One region of the Microbulbifer sp. genome, then DNA from elsewhere that is predicted to be linked to it. Evidence: predicted binding sites of a transcription regulator. Region 1 holds the regulator's gene; each other region holds the start of a gene.
The links. The regulator LexA, encoded in region 1, represses DNA repair genes until DNA is damaged. The targets are predictions, from matches to a motif close to ACTGTNTNTANANACAGT.
Positions count from the first base shown of each region.

Region 2: imuA (translesion DNA synthesis-associated protein ImuA) is a predicted target of LexA. The motif match lies at 3,628-3,645, and genes of this name have one in related genera.
Region 3: ACRC0P_RS13150 (PA0069 family radical SAM protein) is a predicted target of LexA. The motif match lies at 4,191-4,208, and genes of this name have one in related genera.
Region 4: ruvC (crossover junction endodeoxyribonuclease RuvC) is a predicted target of LexA. The motif match lies at 4,645-4,662, and genes of this name have one in related genera.

Region 1 is NZ_JBOFOC010000169.1:16,474-24,115, forward strand. Features, by position in the region: gene topA (type I DNA topoisomerase) at 1-1,955, shown strand, start outside; gene ACRC0P_RS16335 (DUF6586 family protein) at 1,952-2,443, shown strand; gene ACRC0P_RS16340 (hypothetical protein) at 2,563-2,820, shown strand; gene lexA (transcriptional repressor LexA) at 3,239-3,844, opposite strand; gene ACRC0P_RS16350 (TIGR00730 family Rossman fold protein) at 4,029-4,670, shown strand; gene ACRC0P_RS16355 (DUF6763 family protein) at 4,708-5,019, opposite strand; gene ACRC0P_RS16360 (TetR/AcrR family transcriptional regulator) at 5,160-5,792, shown strand; gene nagZ (beta-N-acetylhexosaminidase) at 5,950-6,951, shown strand; gene ACRC0P_RS16370 (mechanosensitive ion channel family protein) at 7,160-7,642, shown strand, end outside.
Region 2 is NZ_JBOFOC010000167.1:4,986-12,627, reverse strand. Features, by position in the region: gene ACRC0P_RS16145 (hypothetical protein) at 30-299, shown strand; gene ACRC0P_RS16140 (hypothetical protein) at 348-533, opposite strand; gene ACRC0P_RS16135 (NAD(P)/FAD-dependent oxidoreductase) at 539-1,732, opposite strand; partial or broken gene ACRC0P_RS16130 (dCTP deaminase) at 1,749-1,967, opposite strand; partial or broken gene ACRC0P_RS16125 (Hint domain-containing protein) at 1,974-3,119, opposite strand; partial or broken gene ACRC0P_RS16120 (dCTP deaminase) at 3,093-3,446, opposite strand; gene imuA (translesion DNA synthesis-associated protein ImuA) at 3,695-4,402, shown strand; gene ACRC0P_RS16110 (Y-family DNA polymerase) at 4,556-6,067, shown strand; gene ACRC0P_RS16105 (helix-turn-helix domain-containing protein) at 6,051-6,254, shown strand; gene ACRC0P_RS16100 (error-prone DNA polymerase) at 6,473-7,642, shown strand, end outside.
Region 3 is NZ_JBOFOC010000125.1:14,629-22,270, forward strand. Features, by position in the region: gene ACRC0P_RS13125 (DUF1653 domain-containing protein) at 1-58, opposite strand, end outside; gene ACRC0P_RS13130 (DUF3301 domain-containing protein) at 70-390, opposite strand; gene ACRC0P_RS13135 (SDR family oxidoreductase) at 445-1,140, shown strand; gene ACRC0P_RS13140 (LysR family transcriptional regulator) at 1,552-2,460, shown strand; gene ACRC0P_RS13145 (GIY-YIG nuclease family protein) at 2,679-2,969, opposite strand; gene ACRC0P_RS13150 (PA0069 family radical SAM protein) at 3,084-4,172, opposite strand; gene ACRC0P_RS13155 (cation:proton antiporter) at 4,293-5,507, shown strand; gene sodC (superoxide dismutase [Cu-Zn] SodC) at 5,579-6,112, opposite strand; gene ACRC0P_RS13165 (alpha/beta fold hydrolase) at 6,614-7,345, opposite strand; gene tdh (L-threonine 3-dehydrogenase) at 7,486-7,642, opposite strand, start outside.
Region 4 is NZ_JBOFOC010000085.1:13,880-21,521, reverse strand. Features, by position in the region: gene tolA (cell envelope integrity protein TolA) at 1-142, opposite strand, end outside; gene tolR (protein TolR) at 151-582, opposite strand; gene tolQ (protein TolQ) at 596-1,285, opposite strand; gene ybgC (tol-pal system-associated acyl-CoA thioesterase) at 1,289-1,693, opposite strand; gene ruvB (Holliday junction branch migration DNA helicase RuvB) at 1,987-3,009, opposite strand; gene ruvA (Holliday junction branch migration protein RuvA) at 3,268-3,876, opposite strand; gene ruvC (crossover junction endodeoxyribonuclease RuvC) at 3,952-4,482, opposite strand; gene ACRC0P_RS09270 (YebC/PmpR family DNA-binding transcriptional regulator) at 4,781-5,524, opposite strand; gene aspS (aspartate--tRNA ligase) at 5,665-7,443, opposite strand; gene ACRC0P_RS09260 (FmdB family zinc ribbon protein) at 7,495-7,642, opposite strand, start outside.

The DNA.
Region 1 (7,642 bases):
AGGCAGACCCGCTGCGCCTGGATGTCAAAAAGCAGGCCGGTGAAGCCTTTCGCCCGGTCAACGAGGAGCAGGCCAGCGCCGCGGTCAAGGCCCTGCGGTCGAGCGAGTTCAAAGTCACCGCGCGGGACGACAAGCCCACCAGCTCCAAGCCTTCGGCACCGTTTATCACCTCCACCCTGCAGCAGGCGGCGAGCAACCGCCTGGGTTTCAGCGTCAAGAAAACCATGATGCTGGCGCAGCGCCTGTACGAGGCCGGGCATATTACCTATATGCGAACCGACTCCACCAACCTGAGTGCGGAGGCGGTTGAATCGGTGCGCGAATTTATCGGCGAGAGCTACGGCGATAAATACCTGCCGGAAAAGCCCAACAGCTACAGCAGCAAGGAGGGCGCCCAGGAGGCCCACGAGGCGATCCGCCCCTCGAACGTGCGTATGCAGCCGAATATGCTCTCCGGCGTCGAGCGCGATGCCGAGCGCCTGTACAACCTGATCTGGCAGCAGTTCGTGGCTTGCCAGATGACCCCGGCGCAGTTCACTTCCACCTCGGTGGTGGTTACCGCCGGCGACTTCGAGCTGCGTGCCCGCGGGCGCGTGATCCGTTTCGACGGTTTTTTGAAAGTGGCGCCGCCGGTCAGCAAGAAAGACGAAGACCTGGTGTTACCGGATGTGAAAGTGGGAGAGAAACTCTCCCTGAAAAAACTGGATCCGAAACAGCATTTCACTAAACCGCCGGCGCGCTACAGCGAGGCGGCACTGGTGAAAGAACTGGAGAAGCGCGGTATCGGCCGTCCCTCCACTTACGCTTCGATCATCTCCACCATCCAGGACCGCGGCTACGTCCGCCTGGAAAACAGGCGCTTCTACGCGGAAAAAATGGGGGACATTGTCACCGACCGCCTCAGCGAGAGTTTCAAGAACCTGATGGATTACGGTTTTACCGCCAACCTGGAGGAATCCCTGGACACGGTGGCGGAGGGAGACAAGGGTTGGAAAGAACTGCTCGACGAATTCTATAGGGACTTCTCCGCGCGCCTGGAAAAGGCCCAGGCCGCCGAGGGCGGCATGCGCCGCAATGCGCCCACGGACACCGATATCCAGTGCAACAAGTGCGGCCGGCATATGCAGATCCGCACCGGCTCCACCGGCGTCTTCCTCGGCTGCTCCGGTTACGGGTTGCCTCCCAAGGAGCGCTGCACCAACACCATGAACCTGGTCCCTGGCGAAGAGGCCGTGGACGCGGACAAGGATGAAGAAGCGGAATCCCGCCAGTTGCGCGACAAGCGCCGCTGTTCCAAGTGTGGCACCGCCATGGACAGCTACCTGCTGGACGAGCAGCGCAAGCTGCATATCTGCGGCAACAACCCGGATTGCAACGGCTACGAGGTGGAGAAGGGCACTTTCAAGATCAAGGGCTACGATGGCCCGGTGATCGAGTGCGACAAGTGCGGCAGCGATATGCAGTTGAAGTCCGGTCGTTTCGGCAAGTACTTCGGCTGCACCAGCGAGGAGTGCAAGAACACCCGTAAACTGCTCAAGAACGGCCAGCCGGCACCACCGAAAATGGACCCGGTGCCCATGCCCGAGCTCCCCTGCCAGAAAGTGGACGACCACTATATTCTGCGCGACGGCGCCTCGGGCCTGTTCCTCGCCGCCAGCCAGTTCCCGAAGAACCGCGAGACCCGCGCGCCACTGGTGAAAGAACTGTTGCCGCACAAAAGTGAGATCGATCCCAAATACAGTTTCCTGTTTTCGGCGCCCACGGAGGACGACAAGGGGCGGGATACGGTGGTGCGTTTCAGCCGCAAGACCCAGGAGCAGTACGTGCAGTCCGAGGAAGAGGGCAAGGCTACCGGCTGGCGGGCTTTTTATCGCGACGGCAAGTGGCAGATCGAGGCCGGAAGCAGTGGTACCGCGCGCAAGCCGGCGCGCAAGAAAGCGGCCGCGCGCAAATGAGCAATCCCTATACCGGCGCCGTGGCGTCCGCTCTGCGTAAAAGCCAACTGCTCCTGGAAGGAGAGAGTGGGCCCGTGTTGCGGCAGGCGGCGGTGCAGGAGGGAGCGGTGATGCAGTTGTGGCGCGCCTACCGGGCCTTTCTCTGCGAACTGGCTTTTCAGTTGCAGCTGGGTTGTGAGCCCGAATCCGCTTCCGAACTCAAGGAGCGGGCCGCCGCCCGCGGTACGGCCTGTGCGGAGGCTGTCGAGCTGCTGGAGCTGCTCGGGGACTCCGGCAGTTGGCTGTCGCAACTGCAGGCCGCCTGGTTGCAGCTGTGGAAATTCTCCGGCGGAAGGAACGAAGGAAATGGCGGGAACGATAACTTGATTCCGTTGCAAAATCTGTCCGCTGCCGAAATCCCGGCTCTCAGTGAAGAGCGTTTGCAAGTATGGCGTACCGCGCTGGTGGAGCTGGTGCGGCGTCAGCGCGCACATATGGAAGAGTGGTAATCCAGAAGACAGAGATCAGATATCAGGTTTTGTCAGAAGGGACGAAACTGTCCTCTGACTTCTGGTTGCTGGCCTCTGTATGTTACCCTGCACACAAATTGATGTAGCGGGAGAAGAATATGTCCTCCGAGACTTTTGAAATTGTCGAATTGGCCAATGGCGACGTGGCACTGCGCCGTGCCGGCCACCGGGAGGACCCGCTGGTGCGTATCCATTTCTCCAGCGAGAGCCTGGATTTCATACGCGAACACAAAATCGCCATCGCCCGGGCCATGCTGGAGGCCGGCATAGAGGCTGTACAGAATATCGACGATATGGAGCCGGGTTATTTCGATGAAGACGAAGAGGTGACCCCGGTCAATCACACGGTTCATTGAATGCGGAATGACACTTTCCTGTAGGCGCGGCTCTTGGCCGCGATCTTACTTTTGGGGTGCCCGGAACGATTGATCAGTAGTCACTGAACTCCCTCGCAGCACGACGTCCGATCGCGTATTTGTGAAGCTCGTCCCAGTGCTTCACCCCTTCGGGGCAGCCTTCGGCTGTGCAAGTCTGCTCCTGGCAGATTTGTCCACATTCATTATTCCGCATTCATCTAAGAGCCTGTTTGAGTTCTCCGGAATTCCAGGCCGCAGTGCGAGGCCGGATGGGGTGCCTCTTTCCCGGACACGGGCTGGGCGCCCCCCCTTAAATACATCCCTGTACGCTCTCCACGGCCATCCATGGCAGTGAAAGGTCCCGGAAAGAGGCACCCCATCCGGCCCGGAGAGTTTTGTGCAAGATTCCAAACAGGCTCTAAGGGCTCTGCCTGATCACTCCCACCGCCAGTCCTTCGATGGCGAAACGCTTGTCCCGCATATCCACCTGAATCACTTCGAAGTCCTCGTTTTCCGGCAATAGCTGCACCGTGGCTTGATTGCCTTTGCGGCGGAAGCGTTTGACGGTGACTTCATCCTCGATCCGCGCCACCACTATCTGGCCGTTGCGCACTTGGTCTGTGCGCTGTACCGCAAGCAGGTCGCCATCCAGTATGCCGGCGTCGCGCATGCTCATGCCGTGTACCCGCAGCAGGTAGTCCGCCGGGGGATGAAAGAAGTCTACGGGAAGGTCGCAGTAGTCTTCGATGTTCTCCTCAGCGAGGATCGGGTTGCCGGCGGCTACACGCCCTACGATCGGCAGGCCCGGTTGATAATCCGGGATGCGGATTCCCCGCGAGGCACCCGCCACCATCTCGATCGCGCCTTTGCGCGCCAGTGCCTTCAAGTGTTCTTCCGCGGCGTTGGGGGAGCGAAAGCCCAGTTCCTGGGCAATCTCCGCGCGCGTGGGTGGATAGCCGGTTTCCTCCAGGTAGGCCTTGATCAGTTCGAGTACCTGGGCCTGGCGTGCAGTTAGATTGGTCATAGGGTCACCTGAGGTTGCTCTGTATTTATATACAGTTGCTGGGATTATATACAGATTTGCCTTCTGCGCAATCCTTGTGCCGGTGGATGGCCGGCAACGCCATTGTCGCCATAGGCTGCTATAAGTAGATAGGGGGAGAGAATGACTGGTTGAAAGAGATACGCGACAAATAAAAGGAAAGAAAATGCTGGACGCAAAAATGCCGGAAGCCTGGCGGGTACTGCGGATACAGTCCGAGCTGGTGGATGGAATTGAACGACTGATTGCGCTCACCGGTTCCGTGACAGTATTCGGCAGTGCGCGCTTCACAGAGGATTCCCCGGAATATCAGCAGGGAGTCAGGCTGGGGGAGTTGCTGGCCGCGGAGGGCATACCGGTGATGACCGGTGGCGGCCCGGGGATCATGGAGGCCTGCAATCGCGGCGCCTTGCCCCAGCGCGGCGTCTCCATTGGCCTCAACATCGAACTGCCGTTCGAGCAGGTGGCTAACCCCTATCAGGACATCAGTCTCAACTTCCGCTATTTCTTTGTGCGCAAGTTTATGTTCGTTAAGCATGCGGTTGGTTTTGTGGGTATGCCCGGCGGCTACGGCACCCTGGACGAACTGTTCGAGGCGCTGACCCTGGTTCAGACGCAGAAGGTGCGGCGTTTTCCCATCGTACTGGTGGGCAAGCGCTATTGGGCCGGACTGCACGGCTGGCTGATGGACACGGTGCTGGAGAGCGGCTGCATCGACGCCTCGGACCTGGACTTGTTCAGCATCGTGGATACCGTGGAGGAGGCGTCGGAGATCATTATCGATTACATCAGGGGGCGGGAAGCGTGACGCGAACCTCCGGTTTTCACTCTCTTTGCAAGGAGCCTCAGGGTGACTCGTCCGTCCCCTCGAAAGGCTCCCCCTCCACGTAGTCGAGTGGGTTGGTGTCCTCGGGTACGCTGAAGCCCCGCGCATTCGGTGACTGGTCGTCCACAGTTAGGCCGAAGGCCGCGTTGGCGTCCTCCGGCTCTGCCGCCGGCACCAAGGGCATCTCCCGCCACTGTTCCCAGTCGAACTCATCCAGGGTGCCGTCGGCGTATTGGACTTCGATGGTATCGTCCACCGCGACTACTTCGAACAGCAGGCCGCCGTCGATATTCTCGAACCAGCTGCCGATTTCCGGTCGTTTCTGAGTCATGGCAACCCTTCTCCTCGATTCTTCCTTTCAATTTAATGTCCGCGCCGCCGGTTCAACACTGCCAGCGGCGCCAGTTGGCGCGGAATATGCTAATCTGCCTTTCCACCAAACAACTGTTTTAATTGTTGGTTCGAATTCCTATGAGCCAGACGGATACGGTCGGCCGGATATTGGACGCCGCCGAGGTACTCTTTGCCGAGCGCGGCTTTACCGAAACCTCCCTGCGTACCATCACCAGCACCGCCGGGGTCAACCTCGCCGCAGTAAATTACCACTTTGGATCAAAAAAAGAACTGATTCAGGCGGTCTTCGAGCGCTTTCTGACGCCTTTTACCGCCAGTCTTGCTGGTGAACTGGATCGTCGTGAGGCAGCGGGCCAGCGGCTGACGGTGGAAGAGCTGCTGGAGAGTCTCTACCGGGTGGGGCTCGGCAGCCTGGCGGCGGAGGGGCGCGACCCACAGCGCTTCATGCGCCTGCTGGGGCTGGCTTACTCCCAGTCCCAGGGGCACCTGCGCCGCTATATCGTCTCCCGCTACGGCGACAGTTACCACCGTTTCGCCGGACTACTGGAGAGAGCACTGCCGCACCTGGACCCGGTGAGCTTCTACTGGCGCCTCTACTTCATGCTGGGCGCCACCGTATTTACCCTGTCGAGCTTCGACGCCATCGAGGCTATCCTGAGAGAAGATTTCGGCGCCCAGAGCAGCCTTCCGGAAACCCTGGACCGGCTGGTGCCCGCGGCGGCGGCGATGCTCAAAGTGAATGCGGAATGATGAATGCGGAATGCGGAATACGCGGGCCTGCTTCGTGCCACGGAACCGCCACCGGCCGCGACCGGGCTCCCCGGGCAACCCGAACAACAACGTCTCGCATCGGATATCCTTTATTCCGCATTCCGCATTCATCATTCCGCATTAAAGAGGAACTCTCATGATCGGTCCGGTGATGATTGATATCGAAGGCCAGGAACTGACCCTGGAGGACCGCAGGCTGCTGCGGCATCCGCTGGTGGGCGGGCTTATCTTCTTTGGGCGCAATTTCCGCGACCGGGCGCAGATTGCGGCGCTGGTGGCCGATATCCGATCGGAGCGCCCGGAACTGCTGTTGGCGGTGGACCAGGAGGGCGGCCGGGTACAGCGTTTCAGGGGGGAGTTTGCCTCGCTTCCATCCATGCAGGCGCTGGCCGCCCGCGCCGACGTGAAACGGCTGGAGGACGTGGGCTGGCTGCTGGCGTCGGAACTGATGGCGGTCGGCCTGGACTTCAGTTTCGCCCCGGTGCTGGACGCGGACGACAGCCACTGCCGTATCGTCGGGGACCGCAGCTTTGCCGCTGATCCCCGGCAGGTGGGGCCGCTGGCGGGAGCCTTTATGCAGGGGATGCACGGGGCGGGCATGGCCACTACCGGCAAGCATTTCCCCGGTCACGGCCATGTGCTGGAGGACAGCCACGAAGAGCTGCCGGTGGACGAGCGCTCCCTCGAAGAGGTGATGAATTCCGACGCCATTCCCTTTGTGGAGTCCCTGCGCGCAGGCGAACTGGATGCGGTGATGCCGGCGCATATCCGCTTCGCCCGAGTGGATGAGCAGCCGGTGGGTTTCTCCCGTTTCTGGTTGCAGGATATCCTGCGTGGCAAGCTGGGGTTCGACGGCGTGATCTTCAGCGACGATCTGTCCATGGAGGGCGCCGGCGCCGCCGGCGACTACGGGGCCCGAATCCGCGCGGCGATGGAGGCCGGCTGCGATATGGGCCTGGTGTGCAACAGCCGCCCGGGGGCTTTGCAGGCACTCGAGGCGCTGGAGAACTTTGTACCCAAAGTAAAATCCAGTGAACGGTTGCAGCGCATGCGCGGAAAACCGGCGATCAGATCCTGGGCCGAACTGGAGCAGAGCGAACGCTGGCGGGAGACCCGCAACTGGTTGGCTTCCACCTGAATCTGTGACTTCAGGGCGGATACAGAGTGCAAGAGCTTGTGCTCTGAGCCGTCATGAAGTCACGGATTCAGGTTCCATGCAGGAGCGGCCCATGGCCGCGATCAACCCGGGATGGAACCACCGCTGATCGTGGCCATGGGCGGATGGCCGCCCCGCCGCTCCTACAAGAAAACACGGATTGGAATTTATTTATCGGGGGTAGAAGTAAGTGGAATCGATAAAAGCAATGCTGCTGTCCTGGATCGGCGACAACCGCCTGTGGATCGTGGCGATTTTTCTTATCGTTCTGGCCACGGCGCTGAGCGCCTGGCTTTTGGCGGGTTTCGTGCAGCGCCTTGCCCGGCGTGCGGAAAAAACGGTCAATCCCTGGGACGACGCACTGGTGGGCGCGCTGAACCCGCCGGGCACGGTGTTAGTGTGGCTATTGGGCCTGACCCTGGCCGCGAGCCGGGCCGGGGTCGCCACCGGGGCAGAGATCTTTTCGGTGGCCACGCCGCTGCGGGAAATTGGCCTGATCCTGGTATTCACCTGGTTTGCGCTGCGCTTCTCGCGCAATGTGGAGTACAACCTGCGCGACCCGCGCTTTATCAGCAAACCCATGGACGCCACTACTGTGCGCGCGGTGGGCAAGCTGGTGCGCGCCTCCATCATGATCACTGCGGTGATAGTGATCATGCAGTTTCTCGGCTAC
Region 2 (7,642 bases), on a different contig from region 1:
CAGGTCTACTCGCAGTAACAGAGGTGCTTATGAGTATTCAACTCCTCAAACGTCTGGGTCTTACCTTCCTGCTTATCGCCGCCCTGGGAAGTCTTGGCTGTGCCAATATGAATCCCACCGAGCGTCGGGTGGCCACCGGCGCAGGCATTGGTGCGGTAACCGGGGCCCTGATCAGTGGTGGCCGCGTGGGAGGCACAGTGGCCGGGGCTGCACTCGGAGCGGGTGCCGGCTGGATCTATGACTACGAGAGGAAAAGACACTTTTACTACGACCGATATGGCCGTCGCGTTTACCGGTAAGCGGTGCCTTGACCCGGCAATATCGATTGCCGGGTCAAGGGCTTTCGATTACAGCAGCTTAATTTTTGTCTTGCCACAGCGCTGGCAACGGTATTCAGTCACCAGTTTGCCCTGCTTCACATCAAACTTTTTCTCGGTGACCACCTGCCATTTGTGAAAACCGTCGCGACACAGGCTGTTACCCTTGTGTTTCTGCCAGGCAGTTTTGCGCTTGAAAGGCAGTATATCTCCCATAACCGTCAGGCGACCTCCCCCGCCGCGTGGCCCGATGCCCAGGCCCATTGAAAATTGTATCCGCCCAACCACCCCGTCACATCCAGCACCTCGCCGATAAAATAGAGCCCCGGCTGCTTTCTGCACTCCATGGTACGCGAGGATATCTCATCGGTGTCCACACCGCCCAGGGTGACTTCCGCGGTCCGGTAGCCCTCGGTGCCCGCGGGCACCAGCTGCCAGTGCTGCAGCTGTTCGCCGATATCCCTCAATTTCACTTGCGTGTACTGTTTTAATGGCAGGCTGGCAATTTTCCGTTGCTGTAAAAAATACTGCACCAGCTTTTTGCTCCACAGCTCCGCCAGCGCATTGTGCAGGTGGATATTCGGCCTTTCCGCCCGCTGCTCCCCCAACCACTGTGCCAGGTCCCGGCCCGGCGCCAGGTCGAAATCCACTGCCCGCCCCTCGCGCCAGTGGCTGGAAATCTGCAATACCGCCGGACCACTCAGGCCCCGGTGGGTAAACAGCAGCTGCTCGTTAAAACTGCCCGCGTCGCAGCTGGCAGCGACCGCCAGCGCGCTGCCGGGCAGTTCCTCCTGCTGCTCCAGTTGGCGCCTGTGCAGGGTAAAGGGCACCAGCGCCGGGCGGGTGTCGATAATATTGAGGGCGAACTGGCGCGCCACCTCATAGCCGAACCCGGTGGCCCCCATGGTGGGGATCGACAGGCCGCCGGTGGCGATTACCAGGGATTCGCAGTGCGCCTCCCCCAGACTGGTGCGCACACAGAAGCCTTTTTCCTGCGGCTCGATGGAGAAAATACTGCAACGGGTGCGAATCTGCACCCGGGAGTCCCGGCATTCGCTCAACAGCAAATCGACGATATCCCTGGATTTGTTGTCGCAAAACAGCTGGCCCAAGGTTTTCTCGTGGTAGGGGATTCCGTGTTTTTCCACCAGGGCGATAAAGTCCCACTGAGTGTAGCGGGCCAGGGCCGATTTGCAGAAGTGCGGGTTCCGGCTGTAGAAATTTTCCGGTGCCGTGTACAGGTTGGTGAAATTGCAGCGCCCGCCGCCGGACATCAGGATTTTCTTACCCACCTTGTTGGCGTGGTCCAGCACCAGCACACTGCGGCCCCGCCGGCCGGCCACCGAGGCGCACATCAGCCCGGCGGCGCCGGCGCCGATCACCAGCACATCGGTTTGTAAGGGAAGGTCGCTCACGGCGACGGAGTTTCGATCAGGCCCGCGGCAGGGTCACACCGCGCTGACCCTGGTACTTGCCGCCGCGGTCCGCATAGGACACATCGCAGACCTCGTCGGACTCGAAGAACAGCATCTGCGCCACGCCCTCGTTGGCGTAGATCTTCGCCGGCAGGTTGGTGGTGTTGGAGAACTCCAGGGTGACGTGGCCTTCCCACTCGGGCTCCAAGGGGGTTACGTTTACGATAATGCCGCAGTTGTGGACGAAAACTCCCGCCTCCAGGGCGAAGTTACCGGCCTCCGGTACGGTCAGGCAATAGACGTCGTGGTCACCGGGCAGCGCCCGGACACTGGCCACCTTGTGATTGCGGTACTCGCCGCGACCTTGCATCTGGCCAATGACATCGGGGAAGCGGCGAAATACGGATCTGTCGCAGTTCAGCAGGCGGGCCGCACCGCGGATCGAGCCCGTCTGATCCAAGGCCCAGCGCACACGATCGGCGGTAATTTCGGGGCGAAGGTTGATCTGGCGGGCGATTTCCCGTTGCTGCCTGCGCCGCGAACCATTGTCGCGTGCCCAGGCAGCGGCACTCAGGCGACTCTGGCGCTCTCTTTCCGCAATATCCGCGTAGCGATGCACCATGGCCTGGCAGCGCCGCTCCCGAGTCTCCTCACTCGGATTCTGCCGAGCTTCCAGAACACGCTCGCGAATCTGTGCATACCGGGGATCTTTCCAGAAGTTCAGAGCACGCTCCGACTGTACTTTCGAATAATGCGCCGACCATTCCGGATCCAGGGAAAGTCGCCCCAGCGCCTCGCGAATACTCGCCGAATGCTCTTGCGGGTCGAAATCCTCGCCGTAGGTTTCCGCATTGTGGTGGCGAATATGTTCGGACGCCTCCATGCGCAGAATATTGGTTGGCAGATTGTTGCGACGGTTGTGGTCAATATGATGCCTATGTGTCCCCGGTACATCGTCGTAGATGCCGTGGCGCAGATTCCACTCATCGGCCAGCCGGTGAGTGGGGTGCATCTGGCCATTCAAGGGCTGGTAGACCATTTCGTAGCCGCGCTTTATATCGCGGTACAAGGGCATCAAAGCGGTATCCGGACGCAAATCGGCGGCGGGCAGGTAGCGCCCGTCGCGCAGCAAGAACTGGTGGTCCGGGGTGGCGCGGATGGTTTCACCACTGTCGAGTGTGATCTCAATCAGGCTGTCGCGCCCGATATAACGGGGTGCTTCCAGCATGGTAACGATCAGCCGCCCGGTCGGCCCTATGCTGTAGCCCCAGAAAATTTCTCCCGACTCCGCCCGGCGCGCCATTTCTTCCAGTGTCGGCGCACTCCCATCCGCCAGTGCAACCCGCGTATCACCGCGAAAACAGCGCGCATACGTGGATTTCCCCAGGCAAATGGTCAACACCGAGCGCGGAATACGGAAGTACTCCACAGTGCGCGCCAGGGCGAAGGAGTTTGGAGGAATAATGCAGGAGTCCCCTTCCACATCGACAAAGCTGTTTTCGTCGAAGGTTTTCGGGTCCACGGTGGCGGAATGCACATTGGTGAATATCTTGAACTCGCCGGCACAGCGCACGTCGTAGCCGTAACTGGAGGTACCGTAGGAAATCAGTCGGTCACCGTTGCCGTTGTAGCGCACCTGGCCCGGCTCGAACGGCTCGATCATGCCCTGCTGCTCGGCCATACGGCGAATCCACTTGTCGGACTTGATGCTCACTCCGCCCCCTAGTTGCTGTTGATTCAGTTCTTGCGATTCTGCTGGTCAGCTCTTTTGGTCTTGTTGTCTCGACCGACAACGAGGCCGAATCATAGCCGGTTTGCGCTGTGCAAAAAAGTGCCAATCCCACACCAGCCCTCTTGCCGGCCCTTATCGACTACTGTATAAATTACCAGTAAATACTGTACACATATACAGATCCAATCCCACTGGGCAACAAATGCGCGCAGAAAGCGAGGGCAGAAACCGTGAACCGTGCCGAAAACTTCTTGCAAAACAACCGCTTAACCACGGAATCGAAACAACAGCGACTGCAGCAGCTGCTGGCCCAGCCGGATATCTGGCAGGCCGCCAATGAACACAGGCGCCGCCGGCCGGGTATCGCCACCGGCTACAGCGCCCTGGACGCGCTGCTCGCCGGGCGCGGCTGGCCCCGCGGCGCCACCACCGAACTGCTGGTGGACCGATCCGGCATCGGCGAAATCTCCCTGCTGCTGCCGGCGCTGGCGGAAATCACCCAGCGGGAAGAGATGGTAATCCTGGTCAACCCGCCCTTTATCCCCTACGCCCCGGCCCTGGCCAGGGCCGGAGTCCAGCTGGAGAAACTGCTGATCCTGCACCCCCGCGGGCACAGGGATGAACTCTGGGCCCTCGAGCAGTCCCTGCAATCCGGCTGCTGCGGCGCCCTGCTCAACTGGCAGGGCCGGGAGACTCCGGCGGACAAAGACCTGCGCCGCCTGCAAGTCGCCGCCCGCGAGGGCGAGGCGCTGCATTTCCACTTCCGCCCCGGCACCTCCGCCGCCAGCCCCTCCCCCGCCGCCCTGCGCCTGCAGATGAGTGGAGACGGCGATCAGCTGGCGCTGCAACTGCTCAAACAACTGGGCGGCCAGTCCGGCCAGAAGCTGCACCTGGCCCGCAGCCCCGACCTGACCCGGCGGGACCGCCCATTACATTGAGGAGCCGGAGTGACGTAGGGTGCGCCGTGCGCACCGCCCGGGACCGCGGAGCTCCAGCTCCGGCAGGCGGCGCAACCACCCCCTGGGAACGCCGAGCTCCAGCCCGGCATTGCGGGCCAAAGGCCCGCTGTTCAAGCAAAGAGATCTAAAACTATGCTCTGGCTCTGCATCCAATTCCCCAAACTCCCCCTGGAAGCCCTCACCCGCGCCCAACGTCACAACGCCAAGACGGGCCCCCGGGCGGTCATCGAAGGCCAATTGATCGTGGACGCCAACGCCAACGCCGCCGAACGCGGCGTGGAATGCAGCCTCACCATCGCCACCGCCTGCGCCCTTTGCGCAGACCTGGAGCTGCTGCAGCGGGATAGCCAGCGGGAGGAACAACTGCTGCGCGAACTGGCCCAATGGGGCTACAGCTTTACCCCGGTGGTCTCCCCCCAACCGGCGGAATCCATCGAGTCCGGCGACGGCGGCTTCGCCTGCCTCTACCTGGAGCTGGGCGGCAGCCTCAAGGCCAGCGGCGGCCTGCAACCGCTGTTGCAACAACTGCGCCGGGAGCTGCGCCAGATGCGCATCAGCGCCTTTATGGGCCTGGGCCACAGCCCCAGCGCCGCGCGCCTGCTCAGCCAGCTGCCGGAACACCGCCAGTGGCTGAAGGAAACCCGGACACCGCCCAGCCCGCAGCACTGGCGCCAGTGGATCAGCTTTGCCCCCAGCAAGCTGCTCCACTGCAGCAACAAGACCACTGCCAAACTCTACGCCTGCGGCATAAAGCGCGTCAGCCAACTGCTGGCCCTCCCCTTGTCCGAAGTGGGCAGCCGCTTCGGCCGCGACTTTATCGACTACCTGGCCCGCCTCAACGGCAGTCGCCACGACCCGGTGCCCAGCTACCAGCCGCCCCCGGAATTCCACAGCGAACTCTTCTTCCCCAGCCCGCTGGACAACAGCGAGCAGCTGCTGTTTCCCGCCGGCCGCCTGGTGCGCGAACTCTGCCGGCAGTTGCAGCGCCGACAGCTCTACAGCCAGCAGCTGCGCTGGAAACTGGACTTCGGCCGCCTCGGCTGCAAGGTATTCAGCGTGGAGACCTCCCGCCCCCTGCTGGACCCGCAGCGGTTGATCGCGCTCACCAAACTGCAACTGGAAAGGCTCAAACTGGAACACCCGGTGCAGGCCCTGAACCTCACCTGCGACCAGTTATCCCCGCTCAGCCAGGACGATGCGGACGACGACCTGTTTGGAGAAAACAGCAAACTTCAGCGCAGCCACCAATTGCTGGACAAGCTCCGCGCCCGCCTGGGGCACCAGGCCCTGTCCGGCGTCACCCTGAAAGAGAGCCACCTGCCGGAACAGGCCTGGCAGAGCGCCGACACCCTGGTGGTAAAAAGCCGCACCAGCCGGAAAGGCCAAAGCCTCCACCCGGTCAACGCCCCCAGGCCAACCTGGCTGCTGCCCCGGCCGGACAGACTGCAAAGTCGCGGTCACAAGCTCTTCCACCGCGGCGAACTCAAACTGCTCCAGGGCCCGGAACGTATCGACGGCTACTGGTGGCAACACAACCGCCACGCCCGGGATTACTACATCGCGCGGGGGGAGGAAGGGAGTCTTTATTGGGTGTTTCAGGACCTGACTTCGGAGGATTGGTATCTGCATGGGCTATATGGCTGAACAAAATATGACGCCCATTCGCGCCTGGCGAGGGTACCTGAAACTCACCCAAGCTCAAGTCGCCGAGCGACTCAAAATTACCCAGGCAGCTTACGCTCAACTCGAGGCCAGCCAGCGACCGCGGAAATCCACTTTGCAAAGAGTATCTGCCGCACTGGAAATCACAGTAGAGCAATTAGCAATTTAGCCCTCTGTCCGGAGGAATTATGTTTGGCACTGCTCCCAGTGCGCACTCAAGTCGATGGCTGTTGTAGGAGCCTGCTTACAGGCGAATATTCGCGGGCCTACCGCACCTCCAGTTCGTCTGCAAGCAGGCTCCTACAGCGTAATCCCCTTTAATTCAGTGCCGGGTTAATAACACCAGCAAACTTGATCGATAAAGTCCATTTCCAACACCGGCCCACCATGCAGTACGCCGAACTTTTCTGCCAAAGCAACTTCTCCTTTCTCCAGGGCGCCTCCCACCCACAGGAGCTGGTGCAAACCGCTCACAGGCTACGCTACAGCGCCCTGGCCATTACCGACGAATGCTCCCTCTCCGGCGTAGTGCGCGCCTACAAAGAACTGGAAACACTAAAAGCCAGCGGCAGCAACCTCAAGCTGATCTGCGGCAGCCTCTTCCGCCTGCAGGAAGACAACCAGCAACTGGTCCTGCTGGCCCCCAATAAAACCGCCTACAGTGAACTCTGCCAGCTGATCTCCACCTCCCGTCTGCGCACGGAGAAGGGGCAATACCAAACCCACTTGCAGGACCTGCTGGACCTGTGCCGGGAAACCATCGCCATCTGGATTCCACAGGGAGGGAAAGCGCTATTTATCCCCGAAGAGCTAAAGCGGCATTTTGCCAACCGGCTCTATATCGCCCTCAACAATCCGCTGGGCGGTCACCAGAACCAAAAAATCCTGGACCTGATGCAGTTTGCGCAACAGGAGCAACTGCCACTGGTGGCCACCAACGCAGTGCTGATGCACTGCCGCAGCCGCAAACCCCTCCAGGATGTGCTCAATGCGAATTACCACAACTGCACCCTGGAACAGCTGGGCTACCGGCTGGAACAAAATGCCGAGCGCTACCTGCGCCCGCTGAGCGATATCGCAGCCCTCTATCCCAGGGAGGCCATAGAGAATACCCTCGCCATCGCCGACCGCTGCCATTTCAGTCTCGGCGAACTGCGCTACCAATACCCTTCCGAAGTGCTGCCCCCTGGAAAAAAAGCCAGCGACTATCTGCGCGAACTGGTACAGAAAGGCGCGGCAAAACGCTGGCCGGGAGGCACCCCGGAGAAGATCGCCAAACAGATAGAAAAAGAGCTCGGTATCATCGCCGAGCTCCGCTACGAGCACTACTTTCTCACCATCTGCGATATAGTCCAGTACGCCCGCAACCAGCATATCCTCCACCAGGGCCGCGGCTCCGCCGCCAACTCCGTGGTCTGCTACTGCCTGTTTATCACCGAGGTGGACCCGGAAAAGATCGAGCTGCTGTTCGAGCGCTTTATCTCCCGCGAGCGCAACGAACCGCCGGATATCGATGTGGACTTCGAGCACGAAAGGCGCGAAGAGGTGATCCAGTAT
Region 3 (7,642 bases), on a different contig from region 1:
CCACTTCCATTACCTCGTAGCGCTCGCCTTTATAGTGGCGATAGATTCCGCGTTTCATCTGTGCTCCGTTCAGGCGAGGTGGTGGGGGGAAAGTTGTATCTGTGTTATGCGCCGCCCGTGCAGCACGGCGATCCCGGCGTAGCGGTGCTCGCCGGTGGAGGTGAACTCGAATTCGTAGCTGCGCTGCAGGCGCACCTGGCCGCGGCTGTCGCGCTTGAGGCGGGTGCGCATCAGGGCCACGGTGTCGTCCAGCAACTGTACGCCCAGTTGCGCGCAGTGGCTGGCGGCGGCCCGGCGCGCCTGTTCCTTGGCCGCCATGCCGGCCCACAGGTACCAGCCGGCGAGGACGAACAGGAACAGCCAGAAGAGATCGCTCAGTGAGTAGTACATTGGCAGGCAGTTGTTATCATCGGACGGTGCAAGAATACCATTGAAGGAGCTGTTATGCCCGGTACTATCCTTATCACCGGCTGCAACCGCGGCCTGGGCCTGGAACTGTCCCGCCAGTTTGTCGCCGACGGCTGGCGGGTGTTGGCCACCTGCCGCGACCCGGATTCCGCCGGCGCGCTGAAGGCGTTGCGGGAGCAGTATCCGCTATTGGAGGTTTTTCCGCTGGATGTCACCGACTCCCGGCAGATGGCGGAGCTGGGCCGCGAGTTGCGGGGCAGGCCCATCGACATACTGGTCAGCAATGCGGGTTACTACGGCCCCAAGGGCGTAACTTTCGGCCATGTGGATCTGGACGAGTGGCGCAAGGTGCTGGAGATCAACACGCTCGCGCCCTACAGGCTGGCGGAAACCTTTTGTGACAATGTGGCCGCAAGTGGGCGCAGGGTTATCGCGGTGATCAGCAGCAAGGTGGGCAGTATCGCCGACAACGGTTCCGGCGGGGGCTATCTTTACCGCTCCTCCAAGACCGCGGTGAACCAAGTGGTCAAGAGCCTGTCCGTCGACCTGCGCGAGCGGGGCATCAGTGTCCTCGCGCTGCATCCGGGCTGGGTGCAGACGGATATGGGCGGGCCCAATGCGCTGATCTCCGCGAAGGAGAGTGTCGCCGGTTTGAAGAAAATCCTGCTCGATACCGGCCTGGAAAACAGCGGCCGTTTTATCAATTACGACGGCAGCGACATTCCCTGGTGACCTTTGCGAGGTTGTATAAGGCAAAGACCCCTGTAGGAGCGGCGGGGCGGCCCTCCGCCGTTGGCCGCGATCGACATTAGCTAAGAAATGCCTAGTGTGGTGTAAGGTACTAATTGTATATATCAGCGGGCCGCTAAGCGGCCAGATGCAAGGCGCATTTGCGCCGGCATAGTCATCTATGTCAAGCAAATGCAACGCCGCAGATGGCTGCTTAGCGGCCCGCCCGAAGGGAGCCCCCCTCTTCACCTGGTAGAGAGGGTCCACAGCTGCGTTGCAGCTCTTGAAAATGGAATGACCATTCCCTGCGAGCTGCGCCTAACTGTGAACAATTTGGGGGGCTCTGATATACACAATTAGTACCTTACACTACACTAGACTGTTCATTATTCTTGAACAATTGTACGGCGGGCCGTGAAGCTACTGGAGTCCATGCAGATCTACCTGCGGGTGGCGGAGCAGGGCAGTTTTACCGCCGCGGCGGACAGCCTGGGCCTGTCCCGGGCCAGCGTGTCCGGCGCGGTGCAGCAGTTGGAGAACCTGCTCGGCACCCGGCTCCTGCACCGCACCACCCGCAGCGTGCAGATGACCCAGGACGGCCGGGTTTTCTACGAGCGCAGCCGGGACCTGCTGGCGGATATGGACGACCTGCAGAACCTGTTCCGCGAGGATACCGCGGCGCTGAAAGGGCGCCTGCGTGTGGATATGCCGCTGTCGGTGGCGCGGGATCTGGTGATCCCACGGCTGCCGGAATTCCTGCGCCGGCACCCGGACCTGGAGATCGAACTGAGCAGCACCGATCGCTTTGTGGACCTTGTGCGCGAGGGATTCGATTGCGTACTGCGGGTGGGCACCCTGGAGGATTCCAGCCTGATCGCGCAGCCGCTGGGTCACTACCGGATGGTGAGCTGTGCCAGCACGGAGTGCCTGGCGGAACGCGGCACGCCGCGCACCCTGGAGGAGCTGGCCGGGCACCGGCTGGTTCACTATGTGCCGTCCCTCGGCGCGCGGCCCCCCGGTTTCGAGTATATCGACCCGCGGGAGCCGGGCGCGGAAAAATTCCTGCCCATGGAGGGCGCGATTACCGTCAACAATACCGAGGCCTACCTGGAGGCCTGCCGGGCGGGGCTGGGGATTATCCAGGTGCCGGAGGCCGGCGTGCACCCCTACCTTGAGTCGGGGGAACTGGAGGAGGTCCTGCCGCAATACCGGCCCGCGCCCATGCCGGTGTCGCTGGTGTACGCCAACCGCCGCCACCTGCCCAGGCGGGTACAGGTGTTTATGGCGTGGATTGCGGAGATCATGAAGCCGCGGTTGATCTAAGGTTTCGGAGTTCAGGTCGAGACGCCGTTCGCCTGGTTGTGCACTGCGTCTGCTGTGGGAGCCTGCCCTGCAGGCGAAAAGGCGGTGCTAAATGGGAACGCCGTTATTCGCCAGCAGAGCCTACCCTGGACTCGATCCGGGGGCTGGCTCCCACCGGGCCCTGTTCGACAGCTTCCCTGGCCCCAAGAAGGTGTACACGGGGGTGGTCTACTAGCGAATCAGGGCGATCCGCTCTGGCATTCGACCAGTAGCGCGGTATCGCCGGCCACCAGTGCCTCTTTCTTTTCCTTGGGCCATTTTTTTATCCGCATCTCCAGTTGCAGGGCCTCCGATCTTTCCGCAACCGCGTGCTGGAACGCCAGGGTCAGCGGACCGCGCCCGCGCAGCGCCTTGGCGCCCCTGGGGCTGCCGCTGGCGTGCTCGGCGAAGCGGCGCTCCACATCGCGGGTAATCCCCGTATAGAGGGCTCCGCTGCGGGTGCGTATCAGATAGACAAACCAGTTGTTCAAGGGTGGCCTCGCGGAAATTCCGGCCGCCTATTGTAATGACTCGGGCTCAAGAATCGAATGGAGTTCCCTGTAGGAGCCTGCTTGCAGGCGAACGAGCGCAGCGATTTGAACCCCTCAAAACAGCGACTGCTGTTCGCCGCTTGCGGGAGGCGGCGAGAAGCGCCCGCAATCCAATGCCAGCCTGCGTCGATTCAGCCCGAGTTTCTGAATCGCCACGCGGAAGCGCTGTTGCAGCAGCTGGGCGAAGACGCCGGTGCCGGTCTGGCGCTGGGAAAAGTCGCTGCGGTAGTCGCGCCCGCCGCGGCTCTGCTGCACCAGGCTCATCACATGAGTGGCGCGCTCGGGATAGTGTTCCTGCAGCCACTGGCGGAACAGTGGCGCCACCTCGTAGGGCAGGCGGAGGAGGATATAGGCCGCGAATTCCGCACCGGCCTTTTGCGCGGCACCGAGAATGGCTTCGAGTTCGCTGTCGTTCAGCGCCGGGATCATGGGCGCGGCCAGCACCGCGGTGGGGATGCCGGCGTCGCTCAGGGTCTCCAGTGTGCGCAGGCGAGCGGCTGGACCGGCGGTGCGCGGTTCCAGTTTCCTTTTCAGCTCGTTGTCCAGCGTGGTTACGCTGATGGCTGCCTGGGCGAGCCCGTCCTGTGCCATCTCCGCCAGAATCGGCAGGTCGCGCAGGATCAGCTGGCTCTTGGTCACTATGGTCACCGGCTGGTGAAAGCGCTGCATCACCTCGAGCAGCTGGTGGGTAATCCGCTTGTCTCTTTCCAGAGGCTGGTAGGGATCGGTATTGGTGCCCAGGGCGATGGGGCTGCACACATAGTTGCGTTTGCGCAGGGCTTTTTCCAGCAGTTCCGGGGCGTTGGGTTTGAAAAAGATCCTGCTCTCGAAGTCCAACCCCGGGGACAGGTCCATGTAGGCGTGGGACGGGCGGGCGTAGCAATAAGTGCACCCATGCTCGCAGCCTCGATAGGGGTTGATCGATTGGCTGAAGGGCAGATCCGGTGAGCTGTTGCTGCTGATAATAGTCCGGGCCTTTTCCTCGATGGCTTCGGTCAGCAGCCTCTCCGGCGGCTCCTCCTCCAGCTGCCAGCCGTCGTTCTCCCGCCGGCTCACCCGGGTGGCAAAGCGGCCGGCCAGATTGCTGGCGGCGCCCCGGCCCTTGCGGGCTTGTGATGGGTTGGCGATGTCCTCTTCTGCCATGGCGGCTACACTTTAATAACTGTATATGTATACAGTTTAAATTGAGGGCCGCTTCCGCGCAAGCGGGGTCAATCGCGCATACACTGAAGATCATGGACATAGCGGAGGGAACCGAATGTCATGGTGACAACCTTAGTCGGTCAAGTGCTCTATCTGCTGATGGCGGTGGCTTTTGGCCTGGTGCTGGCGCGCCTCCTGCACATTGACTATGCCCTGGGCTGCCTGGCGGCCGGAGTGCTCGCCGGGCTGTTGCCGCCGGTGATCGACTACGACGCAGTCCTGCGGGTGTACAACCTGAACCAGCTGGTGTTCTTCGTCATTCTGCCGGTGCTGATTTTCGAGGCCGCGTGGCAACTGGACCCGCGGGCGCTGAAGCGTTGGCTGGGGCCGGTATTGCTGCTGGCGATATTGGGCGTGGCCGTCTTCACGGTGATTGCCGCGACGCTGCTCTACTACGGTACCCATCACCCCGCGGGCTTTCCCTGGACGGCGGCGCTGCTGACCGGCGCGGCACTGGCGACCACGGATCCGGTAGCGGTGGTCGCCAAACTGCGCAGCCGCGGTACGGGGGAGGATCTGCTGATCCTGATGGAGGGGGAAAGCCTGTTCAACGATACCGCCGCGATAGTGCTTTTCGGCCTGGTGCTCGGCCTGGCAACCCAGTCAGTGGAGGGTGCCGCCCAGCCGTTCGGCAGTGCGATGCTGCATTTTGCGTGGAGCTTTATCGGCGGGCTGGCACTGGGGGCGCTGTGCGGCCTGGCGACGGTGGCCCTGGTGCTGTTCCTGCAAGCCGTGGGGTCGGCGCTGATGGTCCTGGTACTGGCCGCTTTCGGCAGCTTTTATCTGGCGGAGCAGATCGCGGGAGTGTCCGGTATTCTCGCGGTGATGGTGTGTGCCATCGTGGCCCGCGCCGGGCTGCAGTTGCGGGAGAAAGACCGGCTGGTGGGGGCGGCGTTCACCTGGGAGTGGCTGGCGCTGGCGCTCACCGGCGTGGTGTTCGTGATCATGGGGCTGACCATTACTTTTGAAATGTTCAGTGAGCACTGGTTCGCCATGCTGATCGCCATTGCCGCCGCCCTCGGTGGGCGTGCGCTGGCGATATTTACGGTTGCGCCCCTGGCGCGATTCGTGGGGCCGCCAATCTCCAAGCCCTGGCGCCTGCTGCTGGGCTGGGGCAGCCTGCGCGGGGTGATTGCCATCGCGTTGGTGCTGTCCATCCCCATGGAGCTGCCCTACTGGTGGGCGGTGCAGTCCATGGTGTTCGGCGTGGTGCTGTTTTCCCTGCTGGTGCAGGGGACCAGCAGCGGCTGGCTGATTACCAGGTTATCCGAATAGTCTGTGTCCGGGGATTTCCAGATTGGGCAAATCCCCGGCAGGTGACCCAAGTAGGGCGGGATTGCCCGATACTATTTGGATGTGCTGATAACCCCGCAGGCGACACGAGGGCCGCCTCCACCCAGGGGCTTTGGCTGGTCCGAATAGTTGTCCCCGCCCTGGTGAATCATCAGTGAATGCCCCTTCAGATCGGAAAGTTTCAGCCGGGGGGCCAGTACCGGGCTGGTGGAACTTCCTTTGGGGTCGGCAAATAGAGCGGGAAGATCTCCGAGATGTCCGTCTCCCCAGGGAGGACCGTGACGCTTGGTTTTGGCCGGGTCATAGTGTCCGCCCGCCGCCAGCGCCGCTGTCATCTTGCCGTCCTTTTCCTTGGGCTCACAGCTGGGGAACTCGTGGAGATGGAAGCCGTGCAGCCCCGGCGTCAGCCCGGTGAGGGAGGGGGTAAACACGACGCCGTATTTCGTTTCGCTGGCGACTACCTGGCCGATCGGTTTTCCGACGCCATCTTTGTCTACGGCGTGCATTTCAATGGTGATATCCGCCCGTACCAGGCCGGATAAAAGCAGAGTGGTAAAACCCAATAGTGTTTTGACTCGAGCATGCATCGTTCAACCCTCATGGTGTTGCTGTTTCGAGTGCCCCGCGGCCGCCGAAAAACCTATGGCGTTTTCCACCATCTTCTTCCCGGCTCTAACTGTCTGCATGGTCATTAAAGTGCGAACTTGCAGACACGCACAAGTTTAGGCATTAACGGGCGGGGTGCACAGGATGCTTGCCCCCGTCGCGGTGGATGGGAAGAGATGGCACTGACTTAAGGGGTTTCCGGCTCCCGTAGGGCGGATAAGCGAAGCGCATCCGCCGCCCCAGGCCTTGTAACTGGTGGATGCGCTTCACTTATCCACCCTACAAATAAAGCCATTTGCGCTTAAGTCAGTGCCATTAGAGTCCGACCTCCAATTTATAGCGAGTGGAATTAAAAGTGACAGCGTTATTTCCTCCGGCTTAAAGGAAGCTCCATGTGGATTTGTCTCCACGATGTCGAGCGCGGCAGTTTTCAGTCCTTTTTTCAGGCATTGCTTTTTACCTGTTTTTGTTGTGGAAAGCTTTTATTGTGGAGTCGTATCGTCCGCTGGTTCGGCGAGCGGCCTTATCTTTCCCGCAATCCATTCCGCGCAGGCTTTGGGCCTGGTCTGCAGGAGTAAGTGCGGCCCTTCCAGTGAGTCCAGTTGGCAGGATTCCAAATGTTCCCCAAACCACCGGGCGGCAGTCGGCGGTACCAGTTGGTCACCGCTTGCCTGGAGGTAGTGGCAGGGAGCTTGTTGTGGCTTTATTTCAACCGGCCGGTAGCTCGCTATCAGTGACAGGCGATGGCGAAGTACCGCGGGGTTTACCGCGGCCAAGGCTTCGCGAAGCAGGGATAGTTCTGTGGCGGATGCGCTTTTGCCGAGGCAGAAATGCCGCAACAGGAAGTCGGGGACGATCCGTATTGCCGAGCCGGTACCGGGCAGCAGGCGCGCGAGATTGAGAAGTCGCGGTCGCGGGGGGGCAGCGAAGGTGACGACAAACAATATCGATTGGAGTCCGGGTAATTTCCTGGCCATCAGCTCCAGGGCAACCAGACCGGAAAAGGATTCCACAAGCAGGGTGAACCCGTCGCGCGGCAATTGCCGGATTACCAGGTCTGCGTATTCTGCGATGGAGAGCCGCTGGTCTTCTGGATAGGCGATGACCCTGGGGCGGACCCATTTCGGCAGGGCGGCCAACAGAGGGCGGAACAAAATACCTGTGCCATCGAGTCCAGGGAGCATTACCAGATTAGTCGGGTTACCTTTCTCCATATCCTGATTCTCTCGGGCAATGGCCGCGGTTTATTGTTGTGGGGACCGTGTCGGTTAGAGCTGTTTCTCCAGTTCTGCAAGAAAATGGGCGGGCCTTCTGGCCCGCTTGCGGAGCTGGAGCTCCGCGGTCCCAGGGGGGGCTACTGCCAGTTGAGGATGACTTTTCCGGACTCGCCGGAGCCCATGGTGTCGAAACCTTGCTGGAAATCGTCGATTCCGAACTGGTGGGTGATGATCGGGGTCAGGTCCAGGCCGGACTGGATCAGGCTGGCCATCTTGTACCAGGTTTCGAACATC
Region 4 (7,642 bases), on a different contig from region 1:
TCACCAGCTTAGCCTGCACGAACTGGGGCATGGGCTTGCGTTCGGGCCTGCTGGTCGCCTCCCAACCATAGGTGAGCACGGCGATCAGCGTCCCGTGCAACAGGAGGCTGATCACAATCGCCAGCGAATAGGAGCCTCGCATATCCCGGCTTACTCCTGCGGCGGCTCGGTGACCAAGCCGACACTGGGCGCGCCGGCCTGCTGCAGTTGGGTCATGGTGCCGACAATCAGGCCGTATTTGGCGTCGGTGTCGCCCCACACCAGCACCGGGGTCTTGGGCTTCTGGCGCAGTACCTTGGCTACGGTGTCGCGGATCTCCGACAGCGGTTTAGCCTCTTTTTCATCTTTGCCCAGATTCAGGTAATAGGTGCCGTCAGCGCGCACCGAGACGATCAGCGGCTCGTCGTCGGTGTCTTCGATCGGCGCCGACGGGGCGTCGGGCAGGTCCACCTTGACCCCCTGCATCAGCAGCGGCGCGGTCACCATAAACACCACCAGCAGCACCAGCATCACGTCGATATAGGGAACGACGTTGATCTCGGAGACCAGCTTTTTCCTGGGTGCTTTGCGAGCAACACTCATAGATGCATCCCGCCTAGCTGGAGTGCACTTTGCGGTGCAGGATGGAAGAGAACTCCTCGGCGAAGGTCTCGTAACTGGACAGCAGCCACTCCGCTTTGGCGGCGTAGCGGTTGTAAGCCAGCACCGCGGGGATCGCCGCGAACAGGCCCATGGCGGTGGCCACCAGGGCCTCGCTGATGCCGGGGGCTACCGTGGCGATAGTGGCCTGGTGCATGGTGGCCAGGCCACGGAAAGAATTCATGATGCCCCACACGGTACCGAACAGGCCGATATAGGGGCTCACCGAGCCCACGCTGGCGAGAAACGGCAGGTTCATCTCCAGGCGCTCCTGCTCCCGGGACATCGCCACGCGCATGGCCCGCTCAGAGCCGTCCATCACCGCCTCCGGGCCGCTGCGGCCCTGCTGGCGCAGGCGGGTGAACTCGGTGAAGCCGGCGCGGAAAATCGATTCCAGGCCGTGCACCCGGCCCTTCTCCGCGCGGGCATTGCCCTCGCGAAACAGCTGGTTGAGGTCCGCCCCGGACCAGAAGCGCCGCTCAAAGCCGGACAAGGCGCTCTTGGCGCGGGACAGGTAGAAGCCGCGCTGCACAATCATGACCCAGGAGACCACCGAGGCCAGCAGCAACAGCAACATCACCAACTGTACCAACAGACTGGCGTTTTGTATCAGCCCCCACAGGGAAAGTTGTTCACCGGCGTTCATCTTCTAACTAGCTGCCTTTAATGCTGAAAAAATGGTTTCGGGCAATGCGCAGGGTTTGCGGTTGTCATCCGCCACGCAGGCGACTTTGACCACACCGGCGCAAATAATTTCATTCCCGCGGTAAATTTCTTGTTGGAAGGTCACTGCGGCGCGCCCCAGTTTGCCAATCGACGCGGTGGCCCGCAACGCGTCGTCCAGCCGTGCGGAACGGTGGTACTGGATCTCCGCCGAGTGCACCACCAGCAACAGGCCCTGTTGCGGCATTGCGGGCTTATCATAGCCGAGCGAGCGCATGAATTCTGTGCGCGCGCGCTCCATATACTTCAAATAATTCACGTAGTAGACGATTCCACCCGCGTCTGTGTCTTCTATATAGACGCGGATGGGGATGTTGAAAGGGTCGATCATGGGCTTCGATACAGTTTTTCGTGTGATTTCGGGTATTCGTTGGCCGGGTAGCTTTCGGGACTCGGGACTCGGGACTCGGGACTCGGGACTCGGGACTCGGGACTCGGGACTCGGGACTCGGGACTCGGGACTCGGGACTCGGGACTCGGGACTCGGGACTCGGGACTCGGGACTCAAGTAGGGTGCGCCGTGCGCACCGCCCGGTCAATGGTGCGCGCGGCGCACCCTACGGACTATCCCTTGTAGGAGCGGCGGGGCGGCCATCCGCCCATGGCCGCGATCAATCTATCCGACTAATCTCCGCGATCCGGCTTCGGCACGCCGAAATGCTCGTAGGCCAGCGCCGTGACCATCCGCCCCCGCGGCGTGCGGGCTACGTAACCCTGCTGGATCAGGAAGGGCTCCAGCACATCCTCGATGGTATCCCGCTCTTCGCTGATCGCCGCCGCCAGGCTGTCCACCCCCACCGGGCCGCCGTCGAATTTCTCGATCATCGCCAGCAGCATGCGCCGGTCCAGGTGGTCGAAGCCCCGCGCATCCACGTTGAGCATGTTCAGGGCCAGGTCGGCGATCTCCACACCGACGCTGCCGTCACCCTTCACCTCCGCGTAGTCGCGCACCCGGCGCAGCAGGCGGTTGGCGATGCGCGGCGTGCCGCGGGAACGGCGGGCCACTTCCAGCGCCCCGCCCTCGTCCATCTCGACACCCATCAGGCTCGCGGAGCGGCGCACGATGCTGGTGAGATCCTCCACGCTGTAGAACTCCAGCCGCTGCACTATCCCAAAGCGGTCGCGCAGTGGCGAGGTGAGCAGCCCGGCGCGGGTGGTGGCGCCCACCAGGGTGAAGGGCGGCAGATCCAGCTTGATCGAGCGCGCCGCCGGGCCCTCGCCGATCATGATGTCCAACTGGTAATCCTCCATCGCCGGGTAGAGCACCTCTTCCACGTGGGGGCTGAGACGGTGGATCTCGTCGATAAACAGCACATCCCCCGGCTCCAGATTGGTCATCAGCGCGGCCAGGTCGCCGGCCTTCTCCAGCACCGGGCCGGAGGTGGTCTTGATGGCCACACCCATCTCCGCGGCGATGATGTTCGCCAGGGTGGTCTTACCCAGCCCCGGCGGACCGAACACCAGGGTGTGGTCCAGGGCCTCGCCGCGCTGTTTGGCGGCCTGGATAAATATCTCCATCTGCTCGCGCACCACCGGCTGGCCCACGTAGTCGGCCAGGGATTTTGGGCGCACCGCGCGGTCGTGCTGGTCCTCCTGGCCGGCCGGGCCTATGGGTTCGGGGGCGATCAGGCGGTCGGCTTCGATCATGGCAGCCTCCGGCTGTAATGCGGAATGCAGAACGAATGCGGAATGCAGAACGAATGCGGAATGGTGAATGCGGAATGCGGAATACGCGCCGGGCCGCAGTGCCGGCTCCGAGTGCTGTGCCCGCGATCACACATTGTTGCCGCCGTCGGTTTTGATCGCGGCCATGGGCGGGATAATTCATTCCGCATTCCGCATTCCTCATTCCGCATTTCTACCCCCCTTCCGCATTCCGCATTTCTCCCCCCCCTTCCGCATTCATCAGGCTGGCGCCATGCTTTTCAGGGCCAGGCGGATCAGGGTGGCGCTGTCGGCGTCCGGCTGCTCCTTGCTGGCCCTGGCCACCATTTTGGTCGCCTCCGCGGGCTTGTAGCCCAGGGCCGCCAGGGCGCTCTCCGCCTCGCCGGCACAATCGACTTTCGGCGCGCTGGCGGTCATCAGCGGGATGTCGCCCGCGTCGCCGGCCTGGGGCGCCAGCTTGTCGCGCAGTTCGATCACCAGCCGCTCCGCGGTTTTCCGGCCCACGCCGGGCACCTTGACCAGCGCGCCGATATTGTCCTCCGCCACGCAGCGCGCCAGGGCGTTGCCGTCGAGACCGGAGAGAATCGCCAACGCCATCTTCGGGCCCACGCCGTTGACCTTGATCAGGGTGCGGAACAGCTGGCGATCCCCTTCGCGGATAAAGCCGTACAGCTGCTGCGCGGTTTCCGACACCGCCAGGTGGGTGTGCAGTTGCACCGCCTGCCCCAAGGGCGGCAGCTCGAAAATCGTGGTCATGGGCGCGAGCACTTCGTAGCCCACCCCCTGCACGTCCACCAGCAACTGCGGCGGCTGCACTGCGGCGAGGGTGCCGCTCAGTCTTCCGATCATTTTCTATTCCTTCAAACATCTGGGCCTGGGCGCTAAGCCGGGAGGGATGCCCCTTTCCCGCGCCACAATGACAATTCACGAAATCGTCAGGCGGCCGCGGCGAAAGCGCCCGCGGGCGCCGCCGGCGGCCTGAACCAGGGTCTGCGTGGTGTGCATATGGCAGAGGGCCACCGCCAGGGCGTCGGCGGCATCCTCCTGCGGCGAAGCCGGCAACTGCAGCAGGGTCTTCACCATATGCTGTACCTGCAGCTTGTCCGCCGCGCCGCTGCCCACGATCGCCTGCTTCACCTTGCGCGCCTCGTACTCCGCCACCGGCAGATCCGCGCAGGTGGCGGCCACGATCGCCGCGCCGCGGGCCTGGCCCAGCTTGAGGGCGGAGCCGGCACTCTTGGACATAAACACGTTTTCGATGGCCATCTGCGTCGGCGCGTACTGCTGCACTATCTGGCTCACGGCGTCGAAGATCAGCTTGAGCCGTTCCGGCAGCGGGCCATCCGGCAGGCGGATCACGCCGCTGGCCACGTAGCGGCCGCGGCCGCGCTGGGTGTCGATCAGGCCGTAGCCGGTTTTGCGCGAGCCGGGGTCTATGCCCAGAATTCGGGTCAAGGGCGGCTCCAGTTGGTATCTGTATGGTAACTGCTCCCCCCAGTAGGAGCGGGCCATGCCCGCGAACAGAACCCGATCGCGGGCATGTCGGATGGCCGCCCCGCCGCTCCTACAGGGTGGCTCGCTTAAGCCAAAGCAGGTTCCCTATGGGTGAGTAGTTACTCTGTATGTTTATATAGTGGTGGGAGTTTCCCAAGGTGGGCGGTGGGCGTCAAGGATACAGAGGGAAGATAACAGATAGGACGGAAGAAAGCGGGCCTGCGGCCCGCAAGCCGAGCTGGAGCTCGGCGCGCCCAGGTTAACCCAACTGCTCCATCACCTCGTCGGGGATATCGGCGTTGGTGTAGACGTTCTGCACATCGTCCAGGTCTTCCAGCATATCCACCAGGGCCATCACCTTCTCCGCGCCGTCCTTGTCCATCGGCACGGTGGTGGAGGGAATCATGGCGATCTCGGCATTGTCCGGCTTGAAACCCGCCTCTGTGAGCGCGTCCTTTACCGGCATATAGTCCTGGAACTCGGTGGTGACTTCGATGCTGCCGTCTTCGTTGGTCTCGATATCCTCGGCGCCGGCCTCCAGCGCGGCCTCCATCAGCGCATCCTCATCGGCGCCCGGCTCGTAGTACATCTGGCCCTTGCGCGAGAAAAGGTAGGCCACCGAACCGTCGGTGCCCAGATTGCCGCCGCGCTTGGAAAACGCGTGGCGCACTTCCGCCACGGTGCGGTTGCGATTGTCGGTCAGGCACTCCACCAGGACCGCGACGCCGCCGACACCGTAGCCTTCGTAGGTCACCGCCTCGTAATTGTCACCATCGGCATTGCCGGCACCGCGGGCGATGGCCTTGTCGATGGTGTCGCGCTTCATATTGTTACTGAGCGCCTTGTCGATGGTGGCGCGCAGGGTGGGGTTGTCTTCCGGGTTCCCGCCGGCCTTGGCGGCCACGGTCAACTCGCGGATGATCTTGGTGAAAATCTTACCGCGCTTGGCGTCCTGGGCCGCTTTGCGGTGTTTGATATTGGCCCATTTACTATGTCCCGCCATCTATCTCTCCGGTATTGCTCCGTTGTGGCTCAATGTATTGTTTATGTTCGTTTTTAGGATGGGCAAAGCGCAGCGTGCCCATCAGCTCAATTTGATGGGCACGTCGCTGCGCTCCTTTGCCCATCCTACGGCTTAAAATGTCAGCCGACCTGATCTTCCTTCTGGCGCAGGCGGATGTTCAGCTCGCGCAGTTGCCTGGCTTCCACGGCTCCCGGGGCGTCGGTCATTACGTCGGCCGCGCTCTGGGTTTTGGGGAAGGCGATGACGTCGCGAATGGAGTCGCTGCCGGTCATCAGCATCACCAGGCGGTCGAGACCGAAGGCCAGGCCGCCGTGGGGCGGCGCACCGTACTTGAGGGCATCGAGCAGGAAACCGAACTTCTCGCGCTGCTCTTTTTCGCCGATACCCAGGGTGCGGAACACCGCCTGCTGCATGGACTGGTCGTGGATGCGGATGGAGCCACCGCCCAGCTCGGTGCCGTTGAGCACCATGTCGTAGGCGCGGGACAGGGCGTCCAGCGGTGCCTTTTCCAGCTCTTCCGGGGTGCAGGAAGGCGCAGTGAAGGGATGGTGCAGGGAAGTGAGGCTACCGCCGTCCTCCTCCTCGAACATGGGGAAGTCCACCACCCACAGGGGCGCCCACTCGCGGGTGTACAGGTCCAGGTCTTCGCCCAGTTTGCAGCGCAGTGCGCCCAGGGCCTCGGAGACCACCTTGCGGTTGTCGGCGCCGAAGAAAATCAGGTCGCCGTTCTCCGCCTCGAGCCGCTCGAGGATCGCGGCGCGCACACTCTCCGGCAGGAACTTGACGATGGGCGACTGCAGGCCGTTCTCCAGGTCCGACTTGTCGTTGACCTTGATATAAGCCAGGCCCTTGGCCCCGTAGATGCCGACGAACTTGCCGTAGTCGTCGATCTGCTTGCGGGTGAGTTTGTCGTTGCCGCCGGGCACCTTCAGGGCGGCCACACGGCCCTTGGGATCGTTGGCCGGGCCGGAGAACACCTTGAACTCCACCTCGGTCATCAGGTCCTTGATCTCCACCAGTTCCAGCGGAATGCGCAGGTCCGGCTTGTCGGAGCCGTACTTGAGAATCGCGTCCCAGTGGGACATGCGCGGGAACTCGCCCAGATCCACGCCCATCAATTCTTTGAACAGACTGCGGATCATGCCCTCGGTGATGGACATGATTTCGCCCTCGTCGAGGAAGGCGGTCTCGATATCGATCTGGGTGAATTCCGGCTGGCGGTCCGCGCGCAGGTCCTCGTCGCGGAAGCACTTGGCGATCTGGTAGTAGCGGTCGAAACCGGACACCATCAGCAGCTGCTTGAACAGCTGCGGCGACTGCGGCAGGGCGAAAAACTTACCCTCGTGGGTGCGGCTGGGCACCAGGTAGTCCCGCGCGCCCTCGGGGGTGGCGCGGGTCAGGATCGGGGTCTCGATATCCAGGAAACCCTCGCCATCCAGGTAGTTGCGCACGGCGGTGGTGAGCTTGGAGCGGAAGCGCAGATTGCGCTGCATCTCATTGCGGCGCAGGTCCAGGTAGCGGTATTTGAGACGCACGTCCTCGCCCACCGCGGTGTGCTCGTCCAACTGGAACGGCGGGGTCTCCGCGCTGTTGAGGATTTCCAGCGCGGTGCCATAGATCTCCACTTCGCCGGTATCCATATTCGGGTTTACCGTCTCCGGCGAGCGCGCGCGCACGCGGCCGGTCACCTTGAGCACGTACTCGCTGCGTACCCGGTCCGCCTGTTCGAAGTGGGCGCCCGCATCCGGGTCGTAAACCACCTGCACTATGCCGTCGCGGTCGCGCAGGTCGATAAAGATCACCCCGCCGTGGTCGCGGCGGCGGTCCACCCAGCCACACAGGGTTACTTCGCGGTCTATATCCGCGGAACGAAGGGCGCCACAGTAGTCGGTGCGCATGGAGTCAAATTCCCGTAGTCGATTATTGGATTGTCAATTCAGCCAGCCGGCTCAGCTGGCGCCGGCGGCGGGTTTGTCCGCCTTTGCCCCGCCCTTGGCCCCAGTCTCCTTGGGCTTGGCCGCGTCGGGCTTGGCCGCGTCTCCGGCCAGGTTCTTCTTTCCGCCGGTCTTGAAGTCGGTTTCGTACCAGCCGCCGCCC